4 regions of the Intrasporangium zincisolvens genome follow, and region 1 is predicted to be linked to each of the others. Evidence: predicted binding sites of a transcription regulator. Region 1 holds the regulator's gene; each other region holds the start of a gene.
The links. The regulator LexA, encoded in region 1, represses DNA repair genes until DNA is damaged. The targets are predictions, from matches to a motif close to TCGAACANNTGTTCGA.
Positions count from the first base shown of each region.

Region 1 (7,564 bases):
CTCGCCGACCTCGAACCGGTGCACCAGCGGCCGTGGTCAACGGTGTGGCGGGCCACGACGACCGACGCCAACATCTTCTGGGTCAAGGAGAACTGTCCGCACCAGGCCTTCGAGGCGGCCCTCCTCGAGGTGCTCTCGCGACGGGCTCCCGACCGGGTCGTGCCCGTGGCGGCGGTGGACACGGCTCGCGGGCTGCACCTCGTGCCCGACCAGGGCGAGGTGCTCGGCGCGTCGGTCGACCCCCACGACATCGACACGTGGTGCCAGGTCGTCGCCGAGGCGATGCACCTGCAGCGCGAGCTCGCCGGGTGTGAACCGGAGCTGGTCGCCGCCGGCCTGACGCCGCTGCTCCCGCTCGACGCCGCCGACTACGTCGTCGCGCGTGCGTCGCAGCTCTCCACGCTGCCCGAGGCAGACCCGCGACGACTCGATGCCGAGGCGTCCCTTCGCGTGCTGTCGCTGGCCCCGCGCGTGGCCGAGTGGGGTGAGGGCCTCGACGCGCTCGGTCTGCCGCTGGCGCTCGTGCACAACGACCTGCACGCCCACAACGTCTTCGCGACGGCGTCGGGCATGCGGTTCTTCGACCTCGGCGACGCCGTCCTCGCCCACCCGCTCACGGCCGTGTTCGTGCCGCTCAACGTGCTCGCGCACCGGCTCGAGGCGTCGGCCGACGACCCGCGCCTGCGCCGCGTCGCCGATGCCGGGCTCGAGGTGTGGAGCGACGTCGCACCGGCCGCGGCGATGCGGGCCGCGCTGCCGGCGGCCCAACGGCTGGGACGGCTCGGACGCGTCGAGTCGTGGCTGCGCGTGACGGCAACCATGACGCCGGCCGAGCTGGCCGAGCACGGCGACGCTGCGGCCTGGTGGCTCGCGGCGGTCGGGGACGCGACGCCGCTGTCCTGACGCAGGCTGTGGACGGCCAGGGTCGTCCGAGGTGCAATTGGGGCAGGATCTGTGGGAGCGTTCGATGACGTTTTCGCCCGTTTGCGCCCGGTGGGCAGGGCACAGATTCGCCGAACAGGGGACCAGAGTCGTGCTGAGACACCAGAGGATGACGTGGGCCGCCGCCGGGCTGGCGCTGGCCGTGACCGCGCTCGCGGCGTGCTCCGGGGGAGACCCGGCACCGCCGCAGACGAGCGCCGCGAGTGCCACGGTGCCGTCCACGACGGCGAGCACGACGACGTCGACGCCGAGCACCACGAGCACCACAAGCGCCGGCCCCGCCTTCCCGGCCGGCCTCCCCGACGCCGCCAAGACCAAGGACAAAGCCGGCGCCGAAGCCTTCGTCAAGCATTTCGTCGCCACTGTCAACGTCGCTTGGGTTCGGCCCGACCCCGAGCGCATCGAAGCGCTCTGTTCGAAATCCTCGAAGGCGTGCGCTTCATTCGTTGCGGATGCGCAGGAAATGCGGACCAAGAATCAGCACTACGTCGGCCCAGCCATCCAACCTGCCAAAGTCAGCGCGCTCGGCAGCAACCCCGAGGACCAGCGCGTAGAGACATGGCTGGGCGTGCTCGGCACCAAGGTCGTAGATGCCAAGAACAATGTCGTCTATCGCGAAGAGCCGAAGACACTGAAGACGATGATCCACTTGGCTTGGGGCAGCGCAGGCTGGTCCGTCTCCGCTGTCAAGGGGTTGTGATGCCTCGCCGGGCACGCCGCTCGGTGCTGCTCGCCCTCATGCTGGTTTTGATCAGCGTTGACGTCGCCTTCGGCATCGGCGGCGTGGGCGGGGGAGTGTCCCAGGAAGGCGGTGAGGTCAACCTGCTCCGCCATAAGCTCATGGCCCTCAATCGCGAATATCAGCAGCTGATGTCCAAACCGGGACCACATTGGAAGTACCGTTCAGCCCGGCCTGGCTGCGACACGGGCGGCCGAGACTCGAGTAGCGCGTGCTATGAACAGGCGCGCACAGCTTGCAGCAGTGCAAATCCGGAAATTGGGGGCGGGCCCCTGACGGATGTGTATCGGATGTGGGTGGACGAGAAGGGCAAGGCGCTCCCAGCCGCGAAGTGGCCGGCCCCCTACACGCCGGGCAAGAACATCTGGGCCTACGTCGGCTCCACCTGTCTGCCCAACTTGGTTCCGGATGCTGACCCGATACCCACCATCGACATGATTGCCGAGGCGTTTCATCGGACGCCGTGGGCGAAGGGTGCGATCTCGACGCAGCCAAAGGGGAACACGACCCTCGTCAACCTCAAGACGTTCTACAAGGTCGACTGGGCGAGCGCCGGTTTCGAGCCGGGCGAGATCGACCTCGTCGACCCCGCGACGATGTTCGGCTACCGCGTCGAGATCCGGCCCAAGCTCGTCAGCTACGTCTACCGGTTCGGCGACGGCACGAGGGAGGGCCCGACCACCTCACCGGGCGGTGTCTATCCCGACGGCGACGTCATCCATACCTACCGCGAGCCGGGTACCTACACCTCGCGCGTCGACGTCACCTTCGGCGCCGACTTCCGGATCAACGGCGGGGCGTGGATCGCCATCCCCGACACCGTGACCGTCCCGCAGCCCGGCACGCCGATCACCGTCAAGGAGGCCCGAGGCGTCCTCGTGCGCAACTGACGCGTCCGCGGCCGGTCACTCGGCGACGGCGTCGACCTTGCGGGCCTCGACCTCGGCGGTGTCACGCAGGTCCCAGAGCTCCTTGGTCTGCGCGATCCAGTAGGTGCAGAACAGCACGATGATGATGACCTCTCCGATGAGGATCACGTGGTCGAACCCGTGCAGGGTCAGGTGCGCCACGACCGTGACGGTCAGCAGCACGGCGAGCGTGCCGGCGATGGCGAGGTACCAGCGCTTGTAGGTCAGCGCTTCGTCGGTCGAGGTGTGCCGGTCCTCGACGCGGAAGGCGCTCAGCACCATGACCGCGATGACCCCGGCCACCATCGTCGCGGCCGCCAGGCCGTGGCTCAGCGCGATGAACCGGTCGGGCAGGGCGAGGAAGAGCACGAGCTCGAAGATGATGACGGCGCTGCAGGCGGCCGTCAGTAGCGTCGTCCGGAGAGGTGGGCGCCGGGCGGGGTCGGCCAGCTCGTCGCGTCGCAGCGACACCGTCACGACGAGCGCGACGAACCCGACGGCGATGAGCGCCCACACGTTGTTGTTGACCGCGTCGGAGATCGCCGCCGTCGACAACGCGAACGGGTTCGTCGACCCGGCCGTGCTGCATCGTTCGTCAGGCACCGTCGGCACCATGGCGACCACGAAGGCCATGAACCCGGAGAAGTTGAGCAGCACGTCCTCGGCCGGCGAGTGACCCTTGTAGACGACGAGCGCGGCGCCGAGCGCGAAGAGGCTGCCGACGAAGACCGTGCGGGACGGCGTGAAGTAGTACGCGCTGATCGAGCCGAGCCAGCACGTCCCGTTCGTGCCCCACCACCACTGCAGGACGACCGACAGCAGCAGCATGAGCAGCATCGCGACCATGCCGCCGCGCAGGTAGCGGTAGGTGAAGACGACGTCGCGGTCCGGACGGTCTGACATGGCGTCCTCCTGAGGCGAGTGTGTCTCTCAGAGTGGCGAACCCAGCCGCCGGATACGCCGCGACGCGCCGCGGAACGTCCGCGGCGCGTCGAGAGGGGAGGCGTCAGAGCGAGGAATGGGCGTCAGATGCGGCGCAGCACCGCGGTGACCTTGCCGAGGATCGTCGCGTCGTCGCCGTCGATGGGGTCGTAGGCGGCGTTGTGCGGCAGCAGCCAGACGTGGCCGTCCTTGCGCTTGAAGGTCTTGACGGTGGCCTCGTTGTCGAGCATCGCGGCCACGATGTCGCCGTTCTCGGCGTTCGGCTGCTGGCGCACGACGACCCAGTCACCGTCGCAGATGGCGGCGTCGACCATCGAGTCGCCCTGGACCTTGAGCAGGAACAGCTGCCCCTCGCCGACGACCTGGCGGGGGAGCGGGAAGACGTCCTCGACGACCTGCTCCGCGGTGATCGGGACGCCCGCGGCGATCTTGCCGAGGACGGGCACGTACGAGGCCTCCGGACGCGTGTCGCCGGCGTCGGTCTCGACGTCGTGCCGCCCGGAGCCGGCGGACCGGCCGCGACGCGTGGGCTCGTCGGCGGCGTCGGGGGAGACGACCTCGAGGGCACGCGGGCGGTTGGGGTCGCGGCGCAGGTAGCCCTTGCGCTCGAGCGCGGCGAGCTGGTGGCTGACGCTGGACGGGCTCGCCAGGCCAACGGCCTCGCCGATCTCGCGCATGCTCGGCGGGTAGCCGCGCCGGTCGACGGAGTTGCGGATCACCTCGAGCACGCGTCGCTGCCGCATCGTCAGGCCGTCGCCCTTGTCGCGGTCGGGAAGCTCGGTCACGCCCATGGTGTCCCCTTCGTCGCCGGCCCAGAGCCCGTGATCCGGGTCGCTGCGGACCCAGTGTCAGTGGTGACTGGTGTGGTTGGTGGTGTGAGGAAAGCCTACGGGGTTCGAACACAGTTGCCAAACACGTGTTCGATGCGTGTCTCGACTTCCTCGAACATACGTGCTACAAATCGTACAGACGTTCGATCGAACACATGTTCGCAAGCCAGCAGGAAGGGGAGGTCAGCATGAGCGTCGTCGCACTTGAGGCCGTTCGTCAGCAGCGTGAGCTGGAGTCGGGGGACTCCGTTCCTCGTCCGAGGCCGCAGCTCGTTCTCGTTCCCACCGGCCGTGAGGCCGTGCGCGCTGCACGCGCCGAGCAGCCGCCCCTGCGCCTGACGCGGTTCGGGCGCCTCGTCGTGACGCTGCTCGTCACGGCGGTGCTCGTCGCGCTGGGCCTGGGCCTCGCCGGTCAGCTCGCCTCGGCCGCCGATGCGCCACGCTCCGTCACGGTCGAGCCGGGCCAGACGCTGTCGGGCATCGCCGCCCGCGAGCTGCCCGGCCTTCCGGTCTCGGATGGGGTCGCCGAGATCCAGCTGGCCAACTCACTCTCCACGTCGATGATCCACGCGGGCCAGCGCCTCGTCATCCCGGTTCCCTGACGTCACCTCCGCGCGCGTTCGTGTCGCGCGGATCTCCGACAGCCGCGTTGGCTCCACCTCCAGCGGCTGGCGTGCCCGGCGCTTCGACCCCGCCGGTCCGCCCGGACGCCGCACCCCTCTCCGGGTGCGGCGTCCTGCTGTCACCGGCCTGCTCGGCTCGCCTGTGGACGACCTGACGCCTACGGCCGGCCGATCGCGACCTCTGTGGATAGCCAAGTCTGCGATCCGAAAGTCCTTCCTACCGTGGGGATCTCAGGAAGGAGTAGGCATGCGCTACGAGGTGGACCCCACGACCGTCGGCGACGCAGCGGCCGAGATCGAGGCTGCGCTGGCGCGGCTCGCGTCGATCCGTGCCGATCTCGTGGTGGCGGCGGTGTCGTCAGGGCTTCCGAGCGGGGAGGCCGCGGCGTCGACACCGCGTCTCGTCGAAGCGTGGCGCGACAGGTTCCGGGACGCTCGACTCGAGCTGCTCGGTCTCGGCTCCGCGCTGGGGGCGGCTTCCAGCCTGTACGAGGCCGTCGAACGGACGGCGGCGGCGTCCCTCTCCGATGGGTCCGCCGGCGGTGCCCCGTGACGACGCTCGACGTCGGTCGGATCCGGTCGAGCAGGCCGGAGGTTCTCCTGGCCGCGGCGCAGGGACTCGAGAGGTGCCGGCTCGACGTCGAGGCGGTCGTCATCAGGCTCCTGCGTGGTCGCGCTCGTGGCTGGTCCGGTCCGGCCGCGGCAGCAGCGGCCGCCCAGGCAGCGGCGCTCGTCGCCGGTCTCGGCCGGCTCGGCGCCTGCCTCGCCGCGTCGTCGATCTGCCTGGGGCAGGCGGCCGACCGCGTCCGCACCGCGCAGGACCTGCTCAGCCGGGCCGACGAGCGCGCGGCCGCCGACGGCGCGTGGGTCGACCACGAGGGCACCCTCTTCCTGCCGGTCCGTGCCGCCGGCCTCGACCCGGTGCTCGAGGCGTACCAGGCCCGCCGAGACGTGCTGCTGCGGGAGGAGGTGCACACCTACCTGCGACAGGCCGTCCGTCTCGCCGCCGATGTCGATGCCCGCCTGGCCGCCGACCTGCTGGCTGCGGCGCGTGGTGGTCCGGCTGCGGCGCCGGTGCTCGCGGCCGGGGGCGTTCTTCCCGTCCCCGCGCCGCCGGTGGTGCTCCACGACGCCAGTGGCGCCTACGCGTCGGCGGCCTGGTGGCGCTGCCTCACCGACGCGGAGCGCAGGTCCGTGGTCCGCGACCACCCCCAGTGGCTGGGGCCGCGGGACGGCATCCCGGCGACGGCGCGTCACGAGGCCAACCTCGCTCTCCTCGCCGAGGCCGAGCGAGCGGCAGCGGCTGCCCTGGCCGCCGAGCGGGACCAGCCCGCGAACGTGCTCGGGGTCGACGTGCTGGCACCGGCGCGGCGCCGGGTCGAGGACCTGCGGGCCGTGCGCGCAGTCCTCGGGCGACGGGACGGCGTCCTGCGCCGCCTCCTCTTCCTCGACGCCAGGGGCAGCCAGGTCAAGGTCGTCGTCGCGCAGGGCGACGTCGACACGGCCGAGCACGTGGTGACGTTCGTCGGCGGGCTGTCGACGAAGGCCCGCGACGACCTCGAACGGTACGACGACTGGTTCACGCCGTTGCGTCAGCAGGCTCTGCGCGAGGGAGAGGGCGCGGACACCGCCATCGTGACGTGGATGGGGTACGAGGCTCCGCAGCCCTACGAGATCGTGACGTCCCGCGACCGCAGCGTCCTCAACCCGAAGATCGCCCGCGACAACGCCGATGAGCTCGCCGCCTTCGTCACCGGTCTGGGAGCAGCGCGCGACGAGCCCGTGCACCAGACCGTGTGGGCGCACTCGTACGGGTCGGTCCTGGCGGGCAACGCTCTGCTGCTGGACAGCCCGATCGACGACGTCGCCGTGTTCGGATCGCCGGGAGTCCCCTTCGACCGGATCGAGCGCACCGGCCTGAAGGCCGGGTCGTTCAACGTCCTCGAGGGAGGCCACGACGTCGTCGCCCACCCCGGGTGGCCGCTGTTCGGACGCCACCCCGACACCGTCAGCGGAGCCGTCTCGCTGTCGACCACCGCGCTGAAGGACCCGACCGCGCCCTGCAACCTCTGGCGCGGAATCGGCTCGGGCGCCGACGACCCGTCACGGACGTCAGCGGGCCACACCCAGTACCTGCGGGCGGGCACCGTGAGCACAGACAACCTCGTGGCGGTGGCGGTCGGCCGGCGCGACCTCGTGGTCCAGCAGACACCGGTCGAACGGTCGTGCATCACGATGCCGACGATGCCGCCACCGCCTGCGGAGGTGGCGATCAGGCTGGCGACGTCGGTGGCGGGTGCCCTCGCGTCGCGTTGAACGGGCCGGAAGGCCGCGTCAGGCTCCGCCGACGGCGGGAGGGGTCGTGGGCAGCTCGAACCAGAACCGGGACCCACCCTCGGGAGCCGGGTCGACACCGATGGATCCCCCGTGCACCTCGACGATGCGCTTGCACGTGGCAAGCCCGATCCCGCTGCCCTCGACAGCGGTGGACGCCCGGGTGAAAAGCTGGAAGACGCTTTCGCGGCTGGCCTCGTCGATGCCGGCCCCGTTGTCCTGAACGGTGATCCGCCATCGGTCCGC
Region 1 covers NZ_JAWIIL010000005.1:332,726-340,289, forward strand. Annotated here, with positions in the region: gene RY076_RS15885 (phosphotransferase) at 1-903, shown strand, start outside; gene RY076_RS15890 (DUF6318 family protein) at 1,052-1,642, shown strand; gene RY076_RS15895 (hypothetical protein) at 1,642-2,571, shown strand; gene RY076_RS15900 (hypothetical protein) at 2,587-3,492, opposite strand; gene lexA (transcriptional repressor LexA) at 3,615-4,322, opposite strand; gene RY076_RS15910 (LysM peptidoglycan-binding domain-containing protein) at 4,550-4,963, shown strand; gene RY076_RS15915 (hypothetical protein) at 5,232-5,537, shown strand; gene RY076_RS15920 (alpha/beta hydrolase) at 5,534-7,300, shown strand; gene RY076_RS15925 (sensor histidine kinase) at 7,319-7,564, opposite strand, start outside.

Region 2 (7,564 bases), on a different contig from region 1:
TGTGCGGCCTGCTCGTCTCGCTGACGATCCGTCACCTGCCGGGCACAGCGGGTCACTCGCCCGCCCTGGGCTTCCACACCGGCGGCGGACCGGTCCTCGACCGTGACCTCCCCGGCGTCGTCCTCGCCGCCCTCACGACCCTCGGACTCGGGGCCGTGCTCGGACCTGAGGCGCCGCTCATCGCGATCGGCGGTGGCCTGGCGGCCCTCACCGTGCACCTGGCGAAGCGCGACGCGCCCCCCATGGCCGCGACGGTCATGGCCTCGGCCGGCAGCTTCGCCGCGGTCAGCACGCTGCTCGGTTCGCCGCTGCTCGGCGCGTTCCTCATCATGGAGGCGGCCGGCATCGCCGGGGCGACCCTCAGCCTCGTCGCGCTGCCCGGCCTGCTCGCGTCGGGCATCGGCGCGCTCGTCTTCGTCGGCCTCGACGCCTGGACCGGGCTCGGCACGTTCTCGCTCTCGCTGACGACGGTGCCGCAGGCGGTGGCGCCGACCATCGCGTCGTTGCTGTGGGCCCTGCCCGTCGGCGTGCTCGGGGCGCTGCTCGGCTGGACGATCCGGTGGGTCGCCCTGACGGTGCGCCCCCTGGTGCACCGCAACCGGGTCCCCGTCACCGTGGCCCTGGGCCTGCTCGTCGGACTGTGCGCCACGGCGTACCAGGTCTTCACGGGGCGCGCGTTCGGCGAGGTGCTGTTCTCGGGGCAGGACGCGCTTCCCGGCCTCGTCGCCGACGCGACGAGCTACTCGCTCGGCGTGCTCGTGCTGCTCGCCCTGTTCAAGGGCCTGGCCTACGGGCTGTCGCTCAGCGCCTTCCGGGGTGGGCCGGTGTTCCCGGCCATGTTCATCGGTGCGGTGCTCGGCATCGCGCTGAGCGGCCTGCCCGGCATGGAGCTCGCGGCCGCGATCGGCACGGGCATCGGCGCGATGTGCTGCGCGATGCTCCGGCTGCCGCTCACGTCGGTGCTCCTCGCGACCCTGCTCATGGGCAAGGACGGCCTCGCGGTCACCCCGCAGGTCGTCGTCGCCGTCGTCGTCGCGTACGTCCTCACGGCGGTGCTGCCCACGCCGGGGCCGACCCAGCCGGACCCCCCGGCCTCAACGGCCTCGCCGGCCGACCCGGCCTGAGTCATCCCGAGGGGGTGAGTCGTCACGACGATGGTCCGCCGATAGTGGATGACCGAGCCGTCGTCGAGAGCGAGCACCGGATGCATGTGCGACCAGACCACCTGAACACGACGATCGCCTGGCTCTTCATGGCCGGGTCGGCGTGCTTCGTGGTCGGATCGGTCCCGGCGTACGCATCGGCCACCGGGAGCCTGGCTGACGACGTCACCTACGTCGTCGGGTCGGTCTTCTTCACGTGCGCCTCCTACTGCCAGCTCGTCCAGGCGCAGAGCCCCGGCACGACCGTGGTCGACGAGGTCACGCAGCGCCGGCGGGTGCGGGCGCGTCTGGTCGGCTGGATGCCGCACGACCGTGCCTGGCTGGCCGCGGCCGCCCAGTTCCCCGGCACGCTGTTCTTCAACATCAGCACCACCGCCGCCCTGACCCACAACGCGACGGCCGCCGAGTCGGACCGGTACGTGTGGCGTCCCGACCTGTACGGGTCGGTGCTCTTCCTCGTGTCCAGCGCCTTCGCCGTGCTCGCGGTCTCGCGCCGCTTCCTCAGCGTGGAGCCCGAGTCCCTGCCGTGGCGGATCGCCTGGGTCAACATGCTGGGCTCGGTGCTCTTCATGGCCTCGGCGCTCGCGAGCTACGTCGTCCCGAGCACCGACGAGGTGCTCGACACCCGCCTCGCCGTCGCCGGCACCTTCTTCGGCGCCGCGTGCTTCCTCATCGGCGCGGCCCTCATGCTCCCGGCGTGGCGCCGCGCCCTGTCGGCTGCCGCGACGCCGACCCCCTGAGCGACCTGACACCTGAAGACCCTGACCGAGCGAAGGAGAAACACATGAGCACCCCGTCGGACCTCGAGGCCGCCGCCCTCTACGGCAACCGTTTCGCGACCCTGGAGGTGCCGAGCCGCGAGTTCCCCGCCACGGGGATGAGCGCGGTCGACGCCATGCGCCTCGTGGCCGAGGACCTCGCCCTCGAGGGAGACCCGGGCCGCAACCTCGCCACATTCGTGACGACGTGGATGGAACCGGAGGCGCAGCGGATCATCGCCGAGAACCTGCACCGCAACTTCATCGACCACGCGGAGTACCCCCGCACGGCCGAGATCGAGCAGCGCTGCATCCGCATGCTCGCCGACCTCTTCCACGCACCGGGCGAGACCACAGGCGCGCGCACCCAGGGCTCGTCGGAGGCGATCATGCTGGGCGGCCTGTCGCTCAAGTGGAACTGGCGCACCCGTCGGCAGGCCGAGGGCGGCTCCACGGAGCGGCCGAACCTCGTCTTCGGCGGCGACGTGCACGTCGTCTGGGAGAAGTTCTGCCGCTACTTCGACGTCGAGCCGCGCATCGTCCCGCTCCAGCCGGGGAAGTACACGATCGGGCCGGAGGACGTCGAGCCCCACGTGGACGAGAACACCATCGGGGTGGCAGCCGTCCTCGGCACGACCTTCACCGGCCACAAGGACGACGTCGTCGGCATCAACGACCTGCTCGTGCGGATCAAGCAGGAGCGCGGCCTCGACGTGCCGCTGCACATCGACGGGGCGAGCGGCGGCTTCGTGTGGCCGTTCCTCTACCCCGACTCGCCGTGGGACTTCCGGCTCGAGCAGGTGCGCTCGATCAACGTGTCGGGGCACAAGTTCGGCCTCGTCTACCCGGGCATCGGCTGGCTGGTCTTCCGCGAGGTCGCCGACCTGGCACCCGACCTCGTCTTCAAGGAGAACTACCTCGGCAAGACCGACTCGACCTTCACGCTGAACTTCTCGACCGGCTCGGCGATGGTGCTCGCGCAGTACTACAACCTCGTGCGCTACGGCCGCGAGGGATACACGTACATCATGCGCAACATGCAGGAGAACGCCAGGGCGCTCGCCGACCAGCTCGAGGCGATGGGGCGGTTCGAGCTGATCGGCCGCGACGAGGAGCAGCTGCCGCTCGTCGCCTTCCGGCTGTCCGGCGAGCACGACTACAACGAGTTCGACATCGCCTGGCAGCTGTCCGCCGAGCGCGGCTGGATGGTGCCGGCGTACACGATGCCGCCCGACGCCCAGGACGTCACGATCATGCGGGCCCTGGTCAAGGAGACGATGAGCCGCGAGCACGTCGACACCCTGTCCCGCGACATCGAGGCGGCCTGCGCGACGCTCGCCGCCAAGGGCGGGGCGCACGAGTCGGAGCGCGCAAAGATGGTCGTCGGCCCGGGCCACTGACCGTCGTCAGTCGGCCGGCTGTCCGGCGAGCCAGTCGCGCCACGCCGCATACCCGCCGATGACGTCGGTGGCCCGGTGGATGCCGAGGTCCTGCAGCGACGCCGCGGCCAGGCTCGAGGTGTAGCCCTCCTGGCACAGGACGACGACCTCGAGGTCGTGGCTCGCGATGGGGAGCGATGCGTCGCTGCTCGGGTCGAGGCGCCACTCGAGGACGTTGCGCTCGATGACGACGGCGAAGGGCAGCTCGCCGTTGGCCCGGCGCTGCGCCTCGGGGCGGATGTCGACGACGACGGCGCCGCGCTCACGGACCGCCGCGTCGGCCTCTTCGGGCGTCACGCGGTGCAGGTGCGAGCGGGCCTCTGCCAGGACCTCGTCGATGGTGCGGCTCACCAGTCCACTCCTGCTGCCTGCTCCTCCTCGACGACGAGCGCGCCGTCGATCTCACGATAGCTCGTCATGAGCGTCAGCTTCGGTGCGTAGACGTGGAGGCTGACCGCCGGGTCGGGACCGAGGTTGGTGACCCGGTGCAGGTGGCGGCGGCCGAAGGTGCGCTGGTCGCCCGGGGTGAGTCGGATGCCGGGGCCGGTGACGCGTCGGACGTCGTCGAGGTCGACGGCGCTGCGATAGCCGGCGACCTCCTCGGTGAGGACGCCCTGGAGCACGACGAACGAGCCGGAGCTGCCGCCGTGGTCGTGCCACGGCGTTCCCTGGCCGGGCAGCCACGTGAGCAGCCAGGCCTCGTGGTCGTCGTCGGCGTGGAGGCGCGCGTAGTAGCGGGTGACCGGGTCGAAGTCGACGAGCCGCGACCAGAGGGTGTGCTGGCGGGAGAGGCGTCGGGCCGTGTCGGCGAGCTGGACGGCGGTGCGCGGGGCGTGGCGGGACATGGTGTGGCCTTTCGTGGATGCGGTGGTGACGGCGCGGGCGCAGTGGGTCGGAGGTGAGGGATGGGGGTCGGCTCAACGAGCCGTGCGACATCGCTCCGGGGCGCTGGGCATCACATAACTGCACGTTTCCACGATTGCAACCATAACTTATGGAAGTGGATGAGTAGGAATTCGCGTCCGCCATGTGGCGAGATGCTGTGGGTGGCTGTCCGGAAAAGGGGCGGCGTGCTGTCGGTGCCGGGGCCTAGGTTTCTCGGGTGAGCCTCGAAGCGCAGCCCAGTCGCGACGCCCAGCAACGCCCTGCTGACGCGTCCTCGCCCGATGCCGCGCGCGCGGTTGCCGAGCCGGCGTCGAACCGATGGCTCGTGCTCGGGGCGATGAGCCTGACGCTCGTGCTGTGGGCGTCCGCCTTCGTCGCGATCCGCCACCTCGGCCACTCCGTGCCGGCCGGCGCGCTGTCGCTCGGCCGGCTCCTCGTGGCGTCGGTGGCGCTCGCGGTCCTCGTCTTCCGCCGGCCGCGCACGTGGCCGGCCCGGCGTGACTGGCCCCTCCTGCTGCTGTGCGGCATCGCGTGGTTCGGCATCTACAACCTGGCCCTCAACGAGGCCGAGCGACGCATCGACGCCGGCACCTCGGCGCTCATCGTCCAGATCGGCCCGATCATCGTCGCGCTGCTTGCCACGGTGTTCCTCGGTGAGGTCATGACGCGGTGGCTGCTCATCGGGATGGCGGTCGGTTTCGCCGGCGTCGTCGTCATCGCGCGCGGGTTCTCCACCGGCAGCTCGGGTGACCTCGTCGGCGTCTGGCTCGCGGTCCTCGCGGCGGTCACCTACGGCATCGGGGTACTCGCGCAGAAACCGCTCCTCGGGCGACTGCCCGGGCCCGAGGTCACGTGGATCGCGTGCGTCATCGGCACCGTGACCTGCCTGCCGTGGACCGGCCAGCTCGTCGACGTCGTGCGCACGGGCGACTCGTCGTCGCTGCTGTGGATCGCCTACCTCGGGGTCTTCCCGACCGCCATCGCCTTCACGACGTGGGCCTACGTGCTCGCGCGGGGGAACGCCGGCACGGTCACCCTGACGACGTTCCTCGTGCCGTTCATCGCGACCCTCATCGCCTGGGTGCTGCTCGACGAGGTGCCGCCGGCGCTGACCTTCCTCGGTGGCGCCCTCTGCATCGCAGGCGTTCTGCTGACCCGACGCAAGTCCCGGCCGAAGGTGCGTGCCTCCTAGCTGCTTCCGCGCTCCTCGCCAAGACGTCCGGGCTGCTTGCCCGTCGGTGTGCGCCTCCGAACCGGCCTGTGCGACAGGATCGGTCGTGCAATCGGGCATGGTGACAACTCTTTCATCTAACTCGAACATGTGTTCTAATTGACGGAAGAGACTACCTGGCGAGAGGAGGGCGGCGATGCCCTACCTCGACGCGCCGCCCGCGCCGGGCGTGCCCGGTCGTCTGGCTCGGGTCCGGCGCATCCTCGCCGCCGACCGGTTGTGCCGTGAGGGCGGGCCGGGTGCCGCTGGCGTGACCCGACCGGGCGGGTCGGGCGCGGTGGTCGTGCTCGAACCCGGCGTGCCGGTGCCGGTCCCGGGCTCACGGGTGGGCAGTCTCGTTGCTGCTGCTCCGGTCGGGTTCCGGGACGAGCGGCTCGACGCGTGGGGTGACCGGGTGCTGTCGCAGGTCGAGGCGCTGGAGCGGGCCAAGGCGCGGCTGGAGAGCAGGCTGCTGCAGGCGTATGCGGCGCTGCACACGATCCAGGCGCAGCAGCTGGCCCGCATGGTCACCGCCACGCCGGTGCCGCTGAGCACCGACCGGCTGGTCGCGGACGAGATCGCAAGCGCGACCGGGGTCGGCCAGGCGGAGGTGTCCCGGCGGCTCGAGCTGGCCCTCGCGGTGCGCCGGCACCGGGTCCTGCACGCGGGCCTGCGCCAGGGGACGGTGAGCCTGCACCGGGCGGTGACCGTCGTCGCCGAGACCCGTCACCTGCCTGACGCGGCCCTGCCCGCCCTGGAAGCCACCGTCCTGGCCCCGGCCCCCGACGGCACGGTCGCCTCGCAGCGGCTGTTCCGGACCCGGCTGCGGCGCGCCGTCACCGCCGCCGACCACCGCGGCACCGACGAACGCCGCACCGCCGCGACCCTGCGCCGGGGCGGGTTCGGGCGCCTGACCGAGGACGGCATGGGCGTCCTGACGCTGACCGCCACGGCCGAACGGGTCGTCGGCGTGCTGGACCGCGTCGACGCGCTCGCCCGGGCCGCCCGCGCCGCCGGCGACCAGCGCACTTTGGACCAGCTGCGCTCCGACCTGCTCACCGACCTCGCCCTCTTCGGCACCACCCCTGAAGGCCCGACCGCGAGCGCGCCGGCCGCGGTGGTGCGGATCGTCGTCCCGTTCGAGGTCGCCACCGGCACCGCGGACACGGCGTGCGAGCTGCCCGGGCACGGCTGGGTCACCGCCACCCATGCCCGAGCGATCATGACCGCCCCCGGGTCGATCTGGCAGCGCCTCGCCGTCGACGTCGACACCGGCACCGCGCTGCAGCTGTCCACCGACCGGTACACCCCGACCCGCGCCATGGTCGAACACGTCCGCGCCGTCGACGGCATCTGCCGCGCCCCCGGCTGCCAGGTCCCGGCCGACCGCTGCGACCTCGACCACATCACCCCCTGGCCCACCGGCCCCACCCGAGTCTCGAACCTGCAGGCCCTGTCCCGCGGCTGCCACCACCCCAAGACCGCCGGCGCCTGGACCGCCAGACGCGAAGACCCCGGCGGCGACACCACTCCTGGCGGGGGCGGCCCTATCCGATGGACCACCCTGGCCGGCCGCGACTACATCACCTTTCCCAAGAACTGGCGCGAAGCCCTCGCCGACCCCGGCGCTGGCATCGGAACCGGCCCGCCCCGGCCAGAACCCGATCCGGATCCCGAACCGCCACCCTTCTGACACAAAGCAGTACGTGACGTGCTGTCCGGCTGGGATGGCCAACGCCTACGGGGCGTCTGTCGACTTTGCGCGACTTGTCGCCTGCAGGCGGGTCGAGGGTGCTGTCGCGGACCGCGTCGCTAACGACGCGTTGGTCGCGGTGTCAGGCTCGTGCATGGTGCGCTCGACGGCTGCGCTTGTTGCCTGGGTGTTCCCTGTCCTCCCTGCCTGGCAGGGAGGTGTTTCGGGCGGCGGAACGAGGTTCCAAGCGGCCGACAGTCCGCAGCAACTAGGTCGGGCCAGGTCGTGCGGTCGGGTCGTCGGAGGGTGTGGGGCGGGTCAGCGCAGGAGGCTGAGGTCGTGCTGGGCTCGGGCGGTGTCGCGGTCGAGCTCGGCGTCGGCTCCGAACGGTGCGCGGGGCAGGCCGTGGGTCCGGC
Region 2 covers NZ_JAWIIL010000007.1:124,044-131,607, forward strand. Annotated here, with positions in the region: gene RY076_RS17635 (chloride channel protein) at 1-1,124, shown strand, start outside; gene RY076_RS17640 (hypothetical protein) at 1,205-1,903, shown strand; gene RY076_RS17645 (glutamate decarboxylase) at 1,948-3,321, shown strand; gene RY076_RS17650 (rhodanese-like domain-containing protein) at 3,328-3,711, opposite strand; gene RY076_RS17655 (cysteine dioxygenase) at 3,708-4,205, opposite strand; gene RY076_RS17660 (DMT family transporter) at 4,463-5,437, shown strand; gene RY076_RS17665 (HNH endonuclease signature motif containing protein) at 5,613-7,148, shown strand; gene RY076_RS17670 (hypothetical protein) at 7,467-7,564, opposite strand, start outside.
Region 2: the regulator LexA is predicted to act here: its motif matches at 5,559-5,574, upstream of RY076_RS17665 (HNH endonuclease signature motif containing protein).

Region 3 (7,564 bases), on a different contig from region 1:
ACCGACGGCGATCTGCAGGTCCGGGTTCTTCTGCTTGGCCGGACGCAGCTGGCCGAGGTTGCCGTAGAGCTTGTTGTCGGCGTTCTCGCGCACGGCGCACGTGTTGAAGACGACGACGTCGGCGACCTCCGGACGTTGCCCTGCGGGCAGGCTCGCGAGGTCGATGTAGCCGGCGGTCTCGAGGAGCCCGGCGAGGCGCTCGCTGTCGTGGACGTTCATCTGGCACCCGTGGGTGCGCACGTCATAGGTCTTCGGCATCGTCCTTCTCCGTCGCGTCGGCCGGTGGCGCGCGAACGGCGCGCGGGCCGCGTCTAGGGTACGGCGTCCGCGCGGCAAGCCGGTCCCCTCCGCCGAGGCCGACACCGCTCAGCAGGACGTCGACCGCCGTTCACCGTACGGTGGAATAACCGGACTATGGTCCGGGTTGAAGCAACTGCTTGACAGTTCAACGAAGTGAATGCCATACTTCGTTGAAAGTTCAATCAACTACTTCGAAGGACTGATCATGGGACTGTTCAACCGCTCCGCCGCCACGCAGGCCGCCCCGGCCGAGGCCAACTCCGTCGCCGTCGACGACATCACCGGCGAGTACACGATCGACCCGAGCCACACGCGCATCGGCTTCTCGGCCCGCCACGCGATGGTGACGAAGGTTCGCGGCCAGTTCGACGAGTTCGAGGGCTCGGCCCGCGTCGACACCGCCAACCCGGCCAACTCCTCGGTGACGGTCACCATCCAGGCCGCCAGCGTCACGACCGGCAACGAGCAGCGCGACGGGCACCTCAAGACCCCCGACTTCTTCGACATCGCGAACTACCCGCAGGTCACGTTCGTCTCCACCCAGGTCGAGCGTGACGGCGACGAGTGGGACATCACCGGCGACCTGACGATCAACGGCGTCACCAAGTCCGTGACGATCCCCTTCGAGGAGACCGGCTCGGCCAAGGACCCGTTCGGCAACACCCGCGTGGGCTTCGAGGGTGCTGTCACCATCGACCGCACCGACTGGAACCTCTCCTTCAACGCGGCCCTCGAGACCGGCGGCGTCCTCGTCAGCGAGAAGGTCAAGCTCGAGTTCGACGTCTCGGCGATCGCCGTCGTGCCGGCCCAGGCCTGAACCTCCACCTGAAGGTGAACCCCGCCCGAGCCTGAACGGACGCCGGAGCAGGCGTCCTGGACAGGTCACGGCGGGCCACCACGACGAAGGGCGAGGACCACCATGGTCCTCGCCCTTCGTCATGCCCGACCCCGCCCTCACAGACGGCCGGCTGCTGTCGATCATGTCGCCTCGCCCGGCCAATCCGGCCGGCCGGTCGGTCAGTCGCGCTGGTGCTCCTGCGCGAGGTTGACAGCGTCACGGACGACGGGCCAGGCAAGCTCGCCGGCGTAGCCCTTGCGGGCGAGCATCCCGGCCAGCCGGCGTGCCTGCACGTCGGGCGTGAGGCCGTGCATGGTCCGCAGCTTCCTGGCGACGAGCTCCTCGGCCTTGGCACGTTCGTCGTCGCCGTCGACCTGCTCCAGCGCCCCCTCAGCGACGTCCTGGTCGATGCCCTGCTTGCGGAGCTCGTGCGCGAGTGCCTTGCGCGCCAGCCCCTTTCCGGACTGCTTCGACCGGACGAGCATCTCCGCGTAGGCCTCGTCGTCGACGAGACCCACCTCCGCCATCCGGTCGAGGACGCGAGACGCGACATCGTCATCGCACCCGCGGTCGCGCAGCTTGCGGGCGAGCTGGGCGCGACTGCGCGGTGCCATGCTCAGCTGGCGCAGGACGATGGCGCGGGCCACCGACTCCGGGTCGGCATCGGGCGCCTGCTGCGTGGCGTCGGGCGGCGGCGCGCCGTCACCACCACGCGCTCGTCGGGCACCCCGACGGCGGCCGCGCTTGCCCCCCGGGTCCTCGTCGACGCCGGAGGACGGGGCGTCGGCCACACCGGGGCCGGAGCGCTGCGAGGACCGTGCACGGCGCGACGGCCGTGCGCTCTCGAACCCGGCGGAGCCGGACGCGGGTCGGGTGCCCCACGGGGCGCTACCGCTCCAGCCGGTCTGCTCGCCCCAGGATGCGCTACCTCCCGGTCCGTGCACCCCCGCGAAGCCCTCGGCCTCGGCGAGGATCGCCGCGGCCCGCGCCAACCGCTCCTCGACCACGGGGTCGACGGCGGCCGGCCGGGCCGGGCGTCCTGCTGCTGAGCCCACGATCAGAAGTCGACAGGAACGTCCGCACCCTCGGCGGGCTTGTCGACGCGCGGCCCGACGCCGAGCTTCTCCTTGACCTTCTTCTCGATCTCGTCGGCGAGGTCGGGGTTGTCCTTGAGGAAGTTGCGGGCGTTCTCCTTGCCCTGGCCCAGCTGGTCGCCCTCGTAGGTGTACCAGGCGCCGGCCTTGCGGACGAAGCCGTGCTCGACACCCATGTCGATGAGGCCGCCCTCGCGCGAGATGCCCTGGCCGTAGAGGATGTCGAACTCCGCCTGCTTGAACGGCGGCGACACCTTGTTCTTGACGACCTTGACGCGGGTGCGGTTGCCGACCGGCTCGGTGCCGTCCTTGAGCGTCTCGATGCGACGCACGTCGAGGCGGACCGAGGCGTAGAACTTCAGCGCCTTGCCACCCGTCGTCGTCTCGGGCGAGCCGAACATGACGCCGATCTTCTCGCGGAGCTGGTTGATGAAGATCGCGGTGGTGCCGGTGTTGTTGAGCGCACCGGTCAGCTTGCGCAGCGCCTGGCTCATGAGGCGGGCCTGCAGACCGACGTGGCTGTCGCCCATCTCGCCCTCGATCTCGGCGCGCGGCACGAGGGCGGCGACGGAGTCGATGACGATGATGTCGATGGCGCCGGAGCGGATGAGCATGTCGGCGATCTCGAGGGCCTGCTCACCGGTGTCGGGCTGCGACACCAGCAGCGCATCGGTGTCGACACCGAGCTTCTTGGCGTAGTCGGGGTCGAGCGCGTGCTCCGCGTCGATGAAGGCGGCGATGCCGCCCGCCTTCTGGGCGTTGGCGACCGCGTGGAGCGCGACGGTCGTCTTTCCGGAGGACTCCGGGCCGTAGACCTCGACGACACGGCCACGCGGCAGTCCGCCGATGCCGAGCGCGACGTCGAGTGCGATCGACCCCGTGGGGATGACCTCGATCGGCGGGCGGACGTCGTCGCCGAGGCGCATCACCGCGCCCTTGCCGTAGCTCTTCTCGATCTGGCCCATCACCGAGGCGAGGGCCTTGTCCTTGTCCATCACCGATGCCATTGTCTGGCCACCTATCTGCCGTCTGCGCTGCGGTCGTCTGCCTTCGACCCTGTACGACGGCGCTCGTGAGATCCGTTGTCGGGTCAGACGTTAGGGGCCGGCGCCGACATCGGGGTTCACCACGAGACGGCCTGTGGACGATGCCTGGGGCGACACCGGACCTGTGGAGAACAGTACCGAACACGTGTTCGAAGTCGTGCATCGACACGCCGTCGCCGCGCCGGGCCCGCCAGGACGCCCATCAGGACGCCGATCGCGACGGAGCCGGCGTCACGGCCCGGCCACCTGGCCGCCCTGGGCGCCGCGCGCGACCCGTTCGTCACGGCCCAGGCGCCGCGCCTCCGGCACGTCCATGTCCTCGCAGATCGCCTCCCAGACGCGGCGGGGCGGCTCGCCGTCGGCGAGGGCCTGGTCGACGGTCCGGCCGCCGAGCGAGCCGAGGACGTGGTCACGGGCGAGAGAGCGGGCGTACCCCGCCCCGAACTCGTCGTCCATCAGGGTCCAGAAATGACTCATGCGCACCCGCGCCAGTCTGCCACCCACCCCTGCGGGAACCGCCCGGGTCACGAGGTCGTCGCAGGTTCGCCGAACCCGCCCGTGGCCGTCGCCTGCAGGCGATATCGTCTCTCCGCCGCGCCACTGCCGGCACACCGACCTCCAGGGGAGCACCAGTCACATGTCCGATCCATCCCACGGCCCCGGCGGGCCCGCGGGCGGCCCGCAGTCCGTGCCGCAGTCCTACTCCTACCCCGACGCCGCTGACGCCTCCGGGGTCACCGACCCGGCCCAGGGCGTCGGCCTCGCCGACGAGCCGTCGACGCCGGGTGCGGGCAAGAGCCGACGCACCGGTCTGATCGCCGGCGGCGTCGCGGCCGTCGTGCTGCTCGGCGGGGCCGGCGTCTTCGCCGCGCAGCAGCTGAGCGGCGGTGGCTCGCAGCCGGCCGACGTCCTGCCGGGCGACGCCTACGCCTACGTGCGGCTCGACATCGACCCCTCGGCCGGGCAGAAGATCGCAGCGGTGCGCTTCCTCGGCAAGGTGCCGCAGATCCAGAACACGCTCGGCAGTGGCGACCCCCGCAAGAAGCTGTGGGACCTCGCCGCCAAGGACTCGAACGAGGCCTGCATGAAGGCCTTCAACTACGACAACGACATCGCCCCGTGGCTCGGTGACCGCATCGGCCTCGCCCTGCGTCCCGGCGGCACCAAGGACGCCCCGAACATCGCCATGGCCGTGCAGGTCAAGGACGAGGACGCGGCTCGCACGATGCTGACCAAGCTGCAGAAGTGCGGCGACAGCGGGTCGGACAGCGACCTGCGGATGAAGGACGGCTACGCCATCATCACGCCCAAGGGCGTCGGCGACGCGACGCTCGCGGCGACGGCCAAGGGCAGCCTCGCCCAGAACACGACCTTCACCGGCGACATGTCCGCCCTCGGCGAGCAGGGCGTCATGTCGGCGTGGATGGACATGGGCCGAGGCCTTTCCGAGCTGCAGAAGCTCGGCGCCACCAGCGGCATGGGGGCCGTGCCCACCGCGAACGCGAAGGGCCGCTTCACCGCCGCGCTGCGCTTCGACGCCGACTACGTCGAGCTCGCCGGCCTCGTCCGCGGCGCCGACGCCACGAAGACCGTCAAGGGCGACGGGTCCGAGTTGGCCAGCCTGCCGGCCAACACCATGGCGGCCCTGCAGCTCTCCGGGGGTGACCAGGCCGTCGACACCGCCTGGCCCGCGCTCAAGAAGCAGCTCGACACCCTCACGACCGGCGGCCAGGGCGGCCTCGAGGACATGGTCCAGCAGCAGCTCGGGCTCAAGCTGCCCGACGACCTCAAGGCGCTCCTCGGCCGCTCGTTCACGCTCTCGCTGCCCGACCAGGACTTCCAGTCCGCAGCTCCGGCCATCGGCGCGAAGATCGTCTCGAGCGACGCCAAGCGCGCCGACGCCGTCATCACCAAGCTGCTGCAGGCGGGCGGCGGCGGGGTCGACCTCACGCACCGCGTCGAGGGCGACAAGGTCTACGTCGCGACGACGTCGGACTACGCGGACGACCTCAAGGCCGGTGGCCGGCTCGGCGACTCCGACGCCTTCAAGCAGGCGGTCGGCGACGTCAGCGGCTCCAACGCGGCCCTGTTCCTCGACCTCGACAAGCTCGAGAAGCTCTACCTCCCCGGCGTCCACGGCCAGGAGAAGACCTTCCTCGAGTCGCTCAAGGCCGTCGGCCTCAACGCGACCCAGACGGGCGCCGGTGAGGCCACGTTCACGCTCCGCGTCCTCGGCAACTGACGCCGCATCGGCAGTAGCACGACCCACCCGGCCCCGGGTGACGCGAAGGGCCCCGCCTCGGCGGGGCCCTTCGTCGTGCTCCGGACGTCAGACGCCCGCAGCAACCCCCGCGACCCCGAAACCAGCTCCCGCGGGCAGGCGGATCTCGTTGCCCGAGTAGTCGATCCCACCGTCGACGGGTGAGGCGACCGACCACCAGGCGGCGTCGAGGTCGCTGACCTCCGTCGTCGGCTCGGCCGCCACGAGGGCCGCGGCGGCACCGACACCGACGTGCGACTCCATCATCGAGCCGACGATGGTGCGCAGGCCCGCGTCGTGCGCGCGGCGCAGCAGGTCGCGACCCACTGCGAGCGAGCCGCACTTGGCGAGCTTGACGTTGACGAGGTCGGCGGCGCCGAGCCGGATGATCCGTTCGAGGTCGTAGGGCCCGAAGCACGACTCGTCGGCCATGACCGGCAGCCCGACGCGCTCGCGCACCCACGCCAGGCCCTCGACGTCGTCGGCGACGACGGGCTGCTCGACGAACTCGACGCCGAGGTCGGCCACCTCCAGCGCCCGGATGACGCGGACGGCCTCCTCGCGCGTCCACCCCTGGTTGGCGTCGAGGCGGATGGCGACGTCCGGGCCGACGGCGTCGCGGACCGACGCGACGCGCTGGACGTCCGTGTCGGCGTCGGTGCCGACCTTCATCTTCAGGGTGGTGAAGCCGTCCGAGACCCGCGAGCAGGCCGTGTCGGCGAGGTCCGCGGCGGCCCCCGCCGACAGCGTGACGTCGGTGACGAGCACCGGCTCCGGGACGCGTCGGCCCTCGGCGAGCAGCGTGGCGACCGAGACGCCTTCCGCCTGGGCCAGCAGGTCGTGCAGCGCCGCGTCGAGCGCCGCCTTGGCGCCGAAGTTACGGGCCACGGTGCGGGCGACGACGCGTCCGAGGGCGGCGAGGTCGTCGCGGTCCTCGAGCCGGTGGCCCCGGACCGCGGGGGCGAGCATCTGCTCGAGGCAGGCCGTCGCGCTCGCCAGCGACTCGCCGGTGACCTGCCAGACCTGTGGTGCCTCGCCCCACCCGACCCGGCCGTCGCTGTCGGTGACGCGGACGAGGACCGTGTCGACGGTCTCGGTGCGCCGCAGCGCAGTGACGAAGGGGGTGTGCAGGGGGACGGACGACGCCGTCGTCTCGACGCGCACGACCGTGGTCACGCGGTCACCCCCGTCGCGTCCGTCGTCGTCTGCGACGCGGGGTCGGCAGCGGCGCGGAGTCCGGGATGGGTGGCGGCCCAGACGTCACGGGCGACGCCGGCGACGAGCGCGGCCGCGTCCTGCTCGTCGAGGTCGACGGTCGTGCAGACGGCGAGGACGAACGGCTCCTCCCCCACGGGCCGCACGAGGGCGACGTCGTGCGACACCCCGGGGATCCAGCCGGACTTGCTCGCGGTGGGCGTACCGGCCGGCAGCCCGGCGGGCACCTGGTCGAGGTGCTGCTGCCGGGCCAGGATCGCCTCGACCGGCCCGAGCACGGGCTCTCCACCCAGCGCCGGGTCGCGGCGCCCGACCGCAGCCATGAGGCACCCCAGGTCCGCGGCGGTCACCGTGTTGGTGATGCCGGCCGCGCGGGCTGCGGCGTCCTCGATGCCGCGGCCGACGACGGTGGCGCCCGAGCAGCCGGCGAGGCGCAGCACCTCGGCGACCTCAGCGAGGCCGACGACGTCGATGAGCAGGTTGGTCGCGAGGTTGCCCGAGTGGGTGATGGCGTGCTCGGCGAGCTCGCGCAGGGTGCGCGCGCCGCCGACGGCCGCCCACGTGTCCGGGTCCTGGTCGTCGCCCTCGTCCATCGCGAACGGCGAGCCGTCGAGGACGGAGGCGAAGGCGTTGTGCACGGGGTAGGAGGCGTCGAGGTCGAGCTCGCCGCGCACGACACGTCGCATCGCCGCGACGACGAGCGGCAGCTTCATCGTCGAGGCCGCGTAGTGCGGCGCGTCGGCGTCGCGGGCCCACGTGGGGCGGCCGTCGAGATCACCGAGCCACACGGACAGCGTCGCGCCGTCGGTGT
Region 3 covers NZ_JAWIIL010000002.1:815,281-822,844, reverse strand. Annotated here, with positions in the region: gene miaB (tRNA (N6-isopentenyl adenosine(37)-C2)-methylthiotransferase MiaB) at 1-258, opposite strand, end outside; gene RY076_RS08115 (YceI family protein) at 506-1,117, shown strand; gene RY076_RS08110 (regulatory protein RecX) at 1,318-2,193, opposite strand; gene recA (recombinase RecA) at 2,196-3,239, opposite strand; gene RY076_RS08100 (DUF3046 domain-containing protein) at 3,510-3,761, opposite strand; gene RY076_RS08095 (DUF3352 domain-containing protein) at 3,916-5,520, shown strand; gene RY076_RS08090 (mandelate racemase/muconate lactonizing enzyme family protein) at 5,608-6,714, opposite strand; gene RY076_RS08085 (serine hydrolase) at 6,711-7,564, opposite strand, start outside.
Region 3: the regulator LexA is predicted to act here: its motif matches at 3,416-3,431, upstream of recA (recombinase RecA).

Region 4 (7,564 bases), on a different contig from region 1:
GAGCTCGCTGATGTACGGGGAGGACGTCTTGTTCGCGATGCCGGTGCCGGGGTCGCCGTAGTAGGTGTAGATCGTCTTCTTGACCGAGTCGATGTTGGGGATCCCCTCGCCGCTCTCGGTGAGGCCGCTCGAACCGTCCGGCTTCATCGTGAAGTGCGTGCGCGGCGCGAGCTTCGGCTCGTTCATCCCGGCGAGGTCGGGCGAGGGCAGGTAGTACGTCGGGTTCGGCAGCTTGACCCAGCGGTCGGCGGAACCGCCCTGCAGGTCGCTCCACTGGTCACCGAGGTTGAGGACGATGTCGTAGCCGAGGTCCTTCTCGATGTGGCGACGCGTGTTGGCCTTGTACTCGACGGTCGTGCAGGCGGCCATGTTGACGCACTTGCCGGCCATGTAGGCCGGGATCGGGTCGCTCGAGCGCCACTTCGTGAAGTACCGGTCGGCGGTGAAGCCGTGGTAGCCGACGTCGGCGAGGTTCTGCAACGTCGCGTCCTTCTGGCCGTTGTTGCGACCGGTGAGCCCGAAGATCGTGAAGCCCATCGCCTCGGCCCTGTTGACGAACGAGACCATCGACGGCGTGGCCGGGAAGAGGCGGTTCTGCACCCAGTAGTCCTGGCGGGTCGGGTTGAAGACGAACTTCATGTCCGCGACCTCCATGTCGTAGGTCCACAACGTCGTGTCGTCGGCGTCGAGGACGATGGCCGGCTTGTGGCCGGCCCGCACGGACTTCGCGTAGGCGTGGGCGAGGTCGGCGTCGAGGCGCGAGGTGATGCGGCCGAGCTCGCTGATGTACGGCGAGGACGTCTTGTTCGCGATGCCGGTCCCGGGGTCGCCGTAGTAGGAGTAGATCGTCTTCTTGACCGAGTCGATGTTGGGGATCGCCTCGCCGCCGACCTTCGCGCCGCTCGAGCCGTCTGGCGCCATGACGAACTGGGTGCGGGGGGTCAGCGTGCGGTCGGGCTGACCGGTGTGCGCCGGGCTGCCGTCGTGTGCGACGGAGGGGGCGGCGGAGCCGACGACAAGTGCTCCGACGACGGAGCCGACGGCTCCGACGACGAGCCCGACGCGTCGACCGGGGATGGTGCTGGGACGCCTCATACGGGATCACCTCTGGGGGCGGGAGTTCACGGACGCTTGAACGTATCCCCACGGGAGCACGCATGGGCCGTTGCGGACGCTATCGGGTGAATCCCAGTGCACTGTCAGAGAACTCGCAGCGCACATGGAGGAACGCACCGACGTCGCAGCCGGTGCGTTCCTCCCTCCCGACGCCGCGCCGGATGCCGCAGCGTGACCGCGGCGTCAGCTGAGGTGGTGCGTCGGCGCAAGGGCGTGCACCGGAGTGTCGAGGCCTTCGAGGCGGGCCTTGAGCTGCATCGCGAGGTAGCGCGAGTAGTGCCGCGACTGGTGCAGGTTGCCGCCGTGGAACCACAGGTTCTCCTGCTGGGTGGGCTTCCACATGTTGCGCAGCTCGCCCTCCCACGGGCCGGGGTCCTTCGTCGTGTCCGAGCCGAGCCCCCAGCACCGGCCGACCTTGTCGGCGACCTCCTGGCTGATGAGTCGCGCCGCCCAGCCGTTCATCGAGCCGTAGCCGGTGGCGTACACGACGGCATCGGCCTCGATCTGCGTGCCGTCGGTGAGGACGACGGCGTGCTCGGTGAGGTGGTCGACCTGGCCGCGCACGAGCCGGATCGCGCCCTTGGCGACGAGCTCGGAGGCGCCGATGTCGATGTAGTAGCCGGAGCCGCGCCGCAGGTACTTGAGGAACAGGCCGGAGTCGTCGTCGCCGAAGTCGAGGTCGAACCCGGCCGCCTCGAGCGCGGCGTAGAACTCCTTGTCCTGCTCGCGGATCGCGTCGAACGCCGGGCGCTGCACGTCGGGCAGCACCTTGTACGGGATCGACGCGAAGACGAGGTCTGCGGTGTCGGCGTCGATGCCGTTCGCGACGGCCTCCTCGGAGTAGAGCGGGCCGAGGACGGTCTCCATGAGCGAGTCGGACCGCACGATGTGGGTGCTCGACCGCTGGAGCATGATCGGCTCGGCACCGTTCTGCCACAGGTCGGCACAGATGTCGTGGGCCGAGTTGTTCGACCCGACGACGACGACGCGCTTGCCGGCATAGCGAGCGCCACCCGGGTGCTTGCTGCTGTGGTGCTGGTCGCCGGCGAAGACGTCCTGGCCGGGGAACGCCGGCACGTTGGGGATGCCGCTCATGCCGGTGGCGAGCACGAGGTGCGTCGGGGTGAGCACCACCTCGCGACCCTCTCGGGTCACGTGCACGGTCCACTGCTTCGACGCCTCGTCGTAGCTCGCGGACGTCGCCTCGGTGTTCGACCAGTAGTCGAGCTCCATGATCTTCGTGTAGCTCTCGAGCCAGTCGCCCATCTTGTCCTTGGGGGTGAAGACGGGCCAGTGGTCGGGGAACGGCAGGTAGGGCAGGTGGTCGTACCAGACCGGGTCGTGCAGGCACAGCGAGTGGTAGCGGCTGCGCCACTGGTCACCGGGCCGCGGGTACTTGTCGACGACGAGCGTCGGCACGCCGAGCCGCTTGAGCCGCGCGGCGAGGCCGATCCCGCCCTGGCCGCCGCCGACGACGAGGACGTACGGCTGCGCGTCGCTGCCCCACGCGTCGACCTGGCTGGTGCGCCGGTCGAGCCAGTTCTCGGTGGACACGTTGACGCCGTGCTCGGCGCCCCGGACCCGCTGCGGTCCGGACGGCTCGGGGAAGTCCTTGAGCGCCTGCGCGCTCGTGAGGATCGTCCACCCCTTGCCGTCCCGGACGCGGACGAGGCCCTTGCCGGTGAAGGTGGCGTTGCCGTAGGTGAACCACGCCTCGCCGACGCCGTCGGCCTCGCTCTCGGAGGTGACGACGAGGTCGGTCGGCCACGCGTCGGGCCCGACGTCGTCGAGCATCGCACCGATCGCGTCACGGCCCTCGGCGGTGTGCAGGTTCCACGTCATGCTGATGAGGTCGCGCCAATAGCACTCGTCGCCGAACAGCGCGGTGACCCGGCCGCTCTCGCCCGAGGCGATCGCCTCCGCGAGGTCGCCGAGCCATCGTCCGGCCGGCCCGGCCTGCGTCGTGTTGTCCGCCATCGCCAACTCCTTTGTCCACGTCGGGGCTGATGGGGCGACGCTAGGTGCGGGCGCAGGGCGGCCGACAGCGTTGCAGAGGGTTGCAGCGCTCTGGACCCGGCCGCGCGTCAGTCGCGGACGGAGGCGGGGACGGCGAGGCGGTACGGGCGGCTCTCGAGGAGGCCACCGAGTCGCTTGCGCAGCCGGGACATCTCGGCGCGCACGGTGACGGCCGTCGTGGCCCCGGACAGGTGCCCCATGAGGGCGGTGACGCCGAGGCCCTCCGGGTGCCGGACGAGCAGCTCGACGATCTCGAGGTGGCGCTCGCTGAGCGGGATCTCGGTGGTCGTGCCCTCCGAGGTGAGCAGGGCCCGCGGCGTCGGGCGCCGCACCACCTCGAGGCTCGCGACCGACGCATCCTCCCGGAGCACCCAGCCGCCCGCGACCTCCTCGGCCACGACGTGCCCGAGCTCGGGCACCCACAGCGACCCGGCCCGCAGGCCGCTCGGCACCCAGGGACGCTCGCCCAGGCCCCAGCCCTGTGCCCGCGCCACCCAGCCGTGCCGGTCCACGACGACGAAACGCCCACGCGTCGTGAGGGACTCGCTGGCCCGGGCGACGCGTCGCAGGTCGCGCTCGTGCTCGCCGGCGAGCTTCTGCACGGCCTCGCGCACCGCCATCGACACGAGCATGAGGGTGTGCGGGTGGGCCGTGCGGAAGGCGCCGCTCAGGGTGACCACCCCGAGCGGCGTCCGGGCCCGGCGGTCGACGACCGGGGCACTCGTGCAGACCCAGGCGTGCTGGTCCTCGCGGGCGTGCTCCGGGCCGAAGATCTGCACCGGGCGCAGCTCCTCCATCGCGGTGCCGAGCGCGTTGGTGCCGACGTCGGACTCGCGCCACCGCGCGCCCTCGACGTAGCCGATGCCCTCGCTGCGGCGCCGGACCAACGACGGGCCGAACATCCACAGCGGGTAGCCCTCGTCGTCGCTGATGACGAGCTCGTTGCCCGCCTCGTTCGCGAGCGGCAGGAGGCGCTCCTTGAGCAGCGGCACGACCGAGCCCAGGACGCTGGAACGGTCGCGCCGCGCGAGGAGGGCGTCGTCGGCGATGGGCAGCGAGACGCGTCCGGCGTCGGCCGGCTGCCGGCCCCACGACCGGGCGACGACGCCGCGCACGTGCGGCGGCACCTCACGCGTGCGCGACCAGTCGCGGTGCAGGCGCAGCAGGTCACGCGCCTTGGCTGCGGGGTCCTCGAACGCAGTCAGGGCGGCCTCGAGTCCACTGGCTGCAGACATGCGCACCTTCGCGACGGGTGCCGCGGCGACCGGTGGAGTCAGCGCGACACGGCTCCCCGTGATGGTGACACGCAGGGCGCCGGTTGGGTAGGGCTCCTCAGCCGCCCGCCAGTTGCCTGTCAGCCGCGGCCGAACAGGCGCGACCACCACGATCCGGCCGGCTGCCGGGCGGACGCGGCGGCGGCCTCGCGCTCCTCGCGGGCGGCGCGCAGCTGCTCCTCACGCTCGTCGCGCAGCACCCGCCAGGCGGCGACCATCTCGTCGACGTCGAGCGTGCGGGCCAGCATCGGCGGCAGGTTGCCGACAGCGGGGCGCAGCCGGTCGGCGAGGACGCGCTTGTTGAAGTCCTCGACGATCTCGCGCACCTGTGCCTCGGTGCGGACGTCGGCGAGGGCCTGCGGGTAGCCGGCCGCCTCCTTGCGCAGGGCCAGCGCACCGGGCAGGGCCCCGCCGAGGTCGAGGTTCTCGCGCTGCGCGAACCGCTTGACCCACCAGTCGGGGTCGCCCGAGTCGCCCAGGTCGAGCGGCTTGCCGGCGCCGGGCAGGTTGTCGAAGTCGCCCCGCTCCTGCGCCTCGCGGATCTGTCGCTCGACGGCGCTCTCCCAGTACGGCTGACCGGACATGCCCTCACGTTAACCCGCGCGCGTCGCCCCCTGCTGTTGACACCTCACCCACCGCACCGTCGTGCAGCTCACGCCAGATGTCGAGGTGCCCGGCATGCCGGGCGTACTCCTGGATCAGGTGCAGCAGGACCCACTGGAGCTGCGGGGCGGACTCCACGTCGGTGAAGCGCCCGCCGACGGCCGCGCGGTCGGTCAGCTCGTGCGCCTCGGCGATGCGCCGGGTGTCCGCGCCCGCGCGTCGCACCCGGGTGGCCAGCTCCTGCACTCCAACCGCCGGCGACACCCAGCCCGCATCGCGCTCGGAGGCCGAGGCGTCACGCCACGGGTCTGGCAGGTCTTCGGCCTCGAAACCCCATGCCATCCAACGACGCTCGACGTTGGCGAGGTGGTTGAGCAGACCTGCCGCGGTCCACTCGGAAGGGACGACACTGTCCTGCAACATGTCGGCATCGAGGCCCTCGACCCTGCCGATGACGACGTCGCGGTAGAAGTCCAGGTAGTCGAGGAGCAGGCCGCGCAGGTCGAGCGTGCTCGCGGGTTCGGGGAACCGGGTCATGGCCATCCTCCATCGTCACCCGACGCGGGTCCGGACGTCGATCAAGGACTAGCGATCAGACCGGCTTTCCGCCGTGCCGCCTGACGAAACGGACTGGAGTCCAAAGGAATTGGGTGTGGGCAACCCTTTCCTCTCCATTCGAACACCTGTACGATAAAGGTATGTCGCAAGCAGTGATCGAGCAGGACTGGGACCTCGTCGCGTCCCTGGCTGCCGACCTGCACGACGCGCACGGCCGGCTCGTCGACGCCGTGGCGGTGGCGCTGGTGGAGGGGTCGTGGCAGGCGGCCGGGATCCGTTCGCCGGAGCACTGGCTCGTGGTCCGGGCGGGTTTGTCGCGGGGGCACGCGTCCGCGGTGGTGCTGATGGCCCGCCGGGCGGGTGAGCTGCCGGAGACCGCGGCGGCGCTGCGGGACGGGCGGATCAGCCTGGACCAGGCGGCCGTCGTCGCGCGGCACGCGCCGGCGGCGTTCGATGCCACGGTGGCGGAGTTCGCCCGGCACGCGACGGTGCCGCAGCTGCAGCGTTCGGTCGCCCGGTACGACTTCACCCTCGAACCGCGGACCTTCGACGAGGAGGGCCGGCTCCTGCCCGCCGAGCAGGACCCGGCCGCGAAGCCAGAGGTTGTCGAGCCGGCCACGTTGTCGATGGGCGTCGACGCGGATGGCCGGTTCCGGCTGCGGTACGACGCCCCGGCCGAGGTCGGCGAGCTCGTGAGGGCGGCCCTCGCGGAGGCGAAGGACCACCTGTTCCACGCCGTCACCGACACCGCACACGGCCACGACGGCGATGACGCCCAGCACCAGTGGGACCCGTACACCGATCCGGCCACCACCCCCGGCCCGCGACGCATCACCTGGGCCGATGCGCTTGTGCTGCTCGCGACCCGGTCGCTGGACGTCGGCACCGAGAAGACTCCGGCGCGTCGGGCTAGATACCGGGTGCAGGTGCACCTCGACACGACCGGTGGCTGGCTCACCGGCACCCCGCGCCTGCCGCGGCACGTCGTCGACGGGCTGACCTGCGACGGCACCCTGGTCCCGGTGTGGGAGACGCAAGGCCACCCGGTCAACGTTGGGCGCACCCACCGCGTCGTCCCGCACCGCACCCGCGTCCTCGTCCTGGACCGCGACCGCGGCTGCCGGTTCCCCGGCTGCCCGGTCAGCTCAGCCGACTACCTCGAGGTCCACCACCGCGTGCACTGGCGCGACGGCGGCCTGACCGACCTGAACAACCTGCTGTGCCTGTGCACCTTCCACCACGACAGCCACCACCGAGGCGAGTACGCCATCACCGGCGACCCCACCACAGCGGACGGGCTCCGGGTCGACACCCGGCAGGGCTGGCCCATCGGCCCACCGACCCGATCACCCCAGCCATCGCTCGACACACCCGTCGGGCCGCCGCCACGGCCCCGCCGACCACGACCACGCCTCGGCCGCAGCTACCCCGCCCCGACCGGCGGCACGCTGCACCTGCACCTCGTCGACCTCCACCCCTCCGGGGCGTCGCCACCTCCGGGCTGATGGCCGGGTTCGACCGACTAGCCGGCCTGCAGCTCGCGGAGCACGGGGAGCTCGAGGTCGGCCGGCGAGGCGCACGCGTTGGTGCAGGCCAGCGCGGGCTCGCCGTCCTGACGGTCGATGCGCCACGCGGTCCCGCCGTGCACCGGCTCCGCGGTCACCGTGACGACTCCGCCGCACCCTTTCGTCGGGCACGGGATGCTGATGGTCTCCATGCCCGCCAGCGTCTCGCGAACACCGCCTGACCGTGACCGGTTCGCCCCCACGTGAGGATCCGTTCCGCAACGTCATCAGCACCAAAGCGCGCTCCGGGCTGTCACCATGCGGACATGACAGGGGTTCGGAAGCGGGTTCGGATGGGGGTGCTGGCGGCGCTGGTGGTGCTCGGTGCCGGAGCCGGCGGCGTGTGGGCTTACGAGGCTTCGCAGCCGAAGCCACCCCAGCGACCGTTGCCCGCAGCGGGCGTGTCCCTCCGCGACGCCGCGACCGCGTACC
Region 4 covers NZ_JAWIIL010000001.1:529,265-536,828, reverse strand. Annotated here, with positions in the region: gene RY076_RS02440 (HAD family acid phosphatase) at 1-1,095, opposite strand, end outside; gene RY076_RS02435 (flavin-containing monooxygenase) at 1,300-3,093, opposite strand; gene RY076_RS02430 (helix-turn-helix domain-containing protein) at 3,201-4,367, opposite strand; gene RY076_RS02425 (DnaJ family domain-containing protein) at 4,487-4,990, opposite strand; gene RY076_RS02420 (DinB family protein) at 4,995-5,546, opposite strand; gene RY076_RS02415 (HNH endonuclease signature motif containing protein) at 5,708-7,072, shown strand; gene RY076_RS02410 (hypothetical protein) at 7,090-7,284, opposite strand; gene RY076_RS02405 (hypothetical protein) at 7,534-7,564, shown strand, end outside.
Region 4: the regulator LexA is predicted to act here: its motif matches at 5,685-5,700, upstream of RY076_RS02415 (HNH endonuclease signature motif containing protein).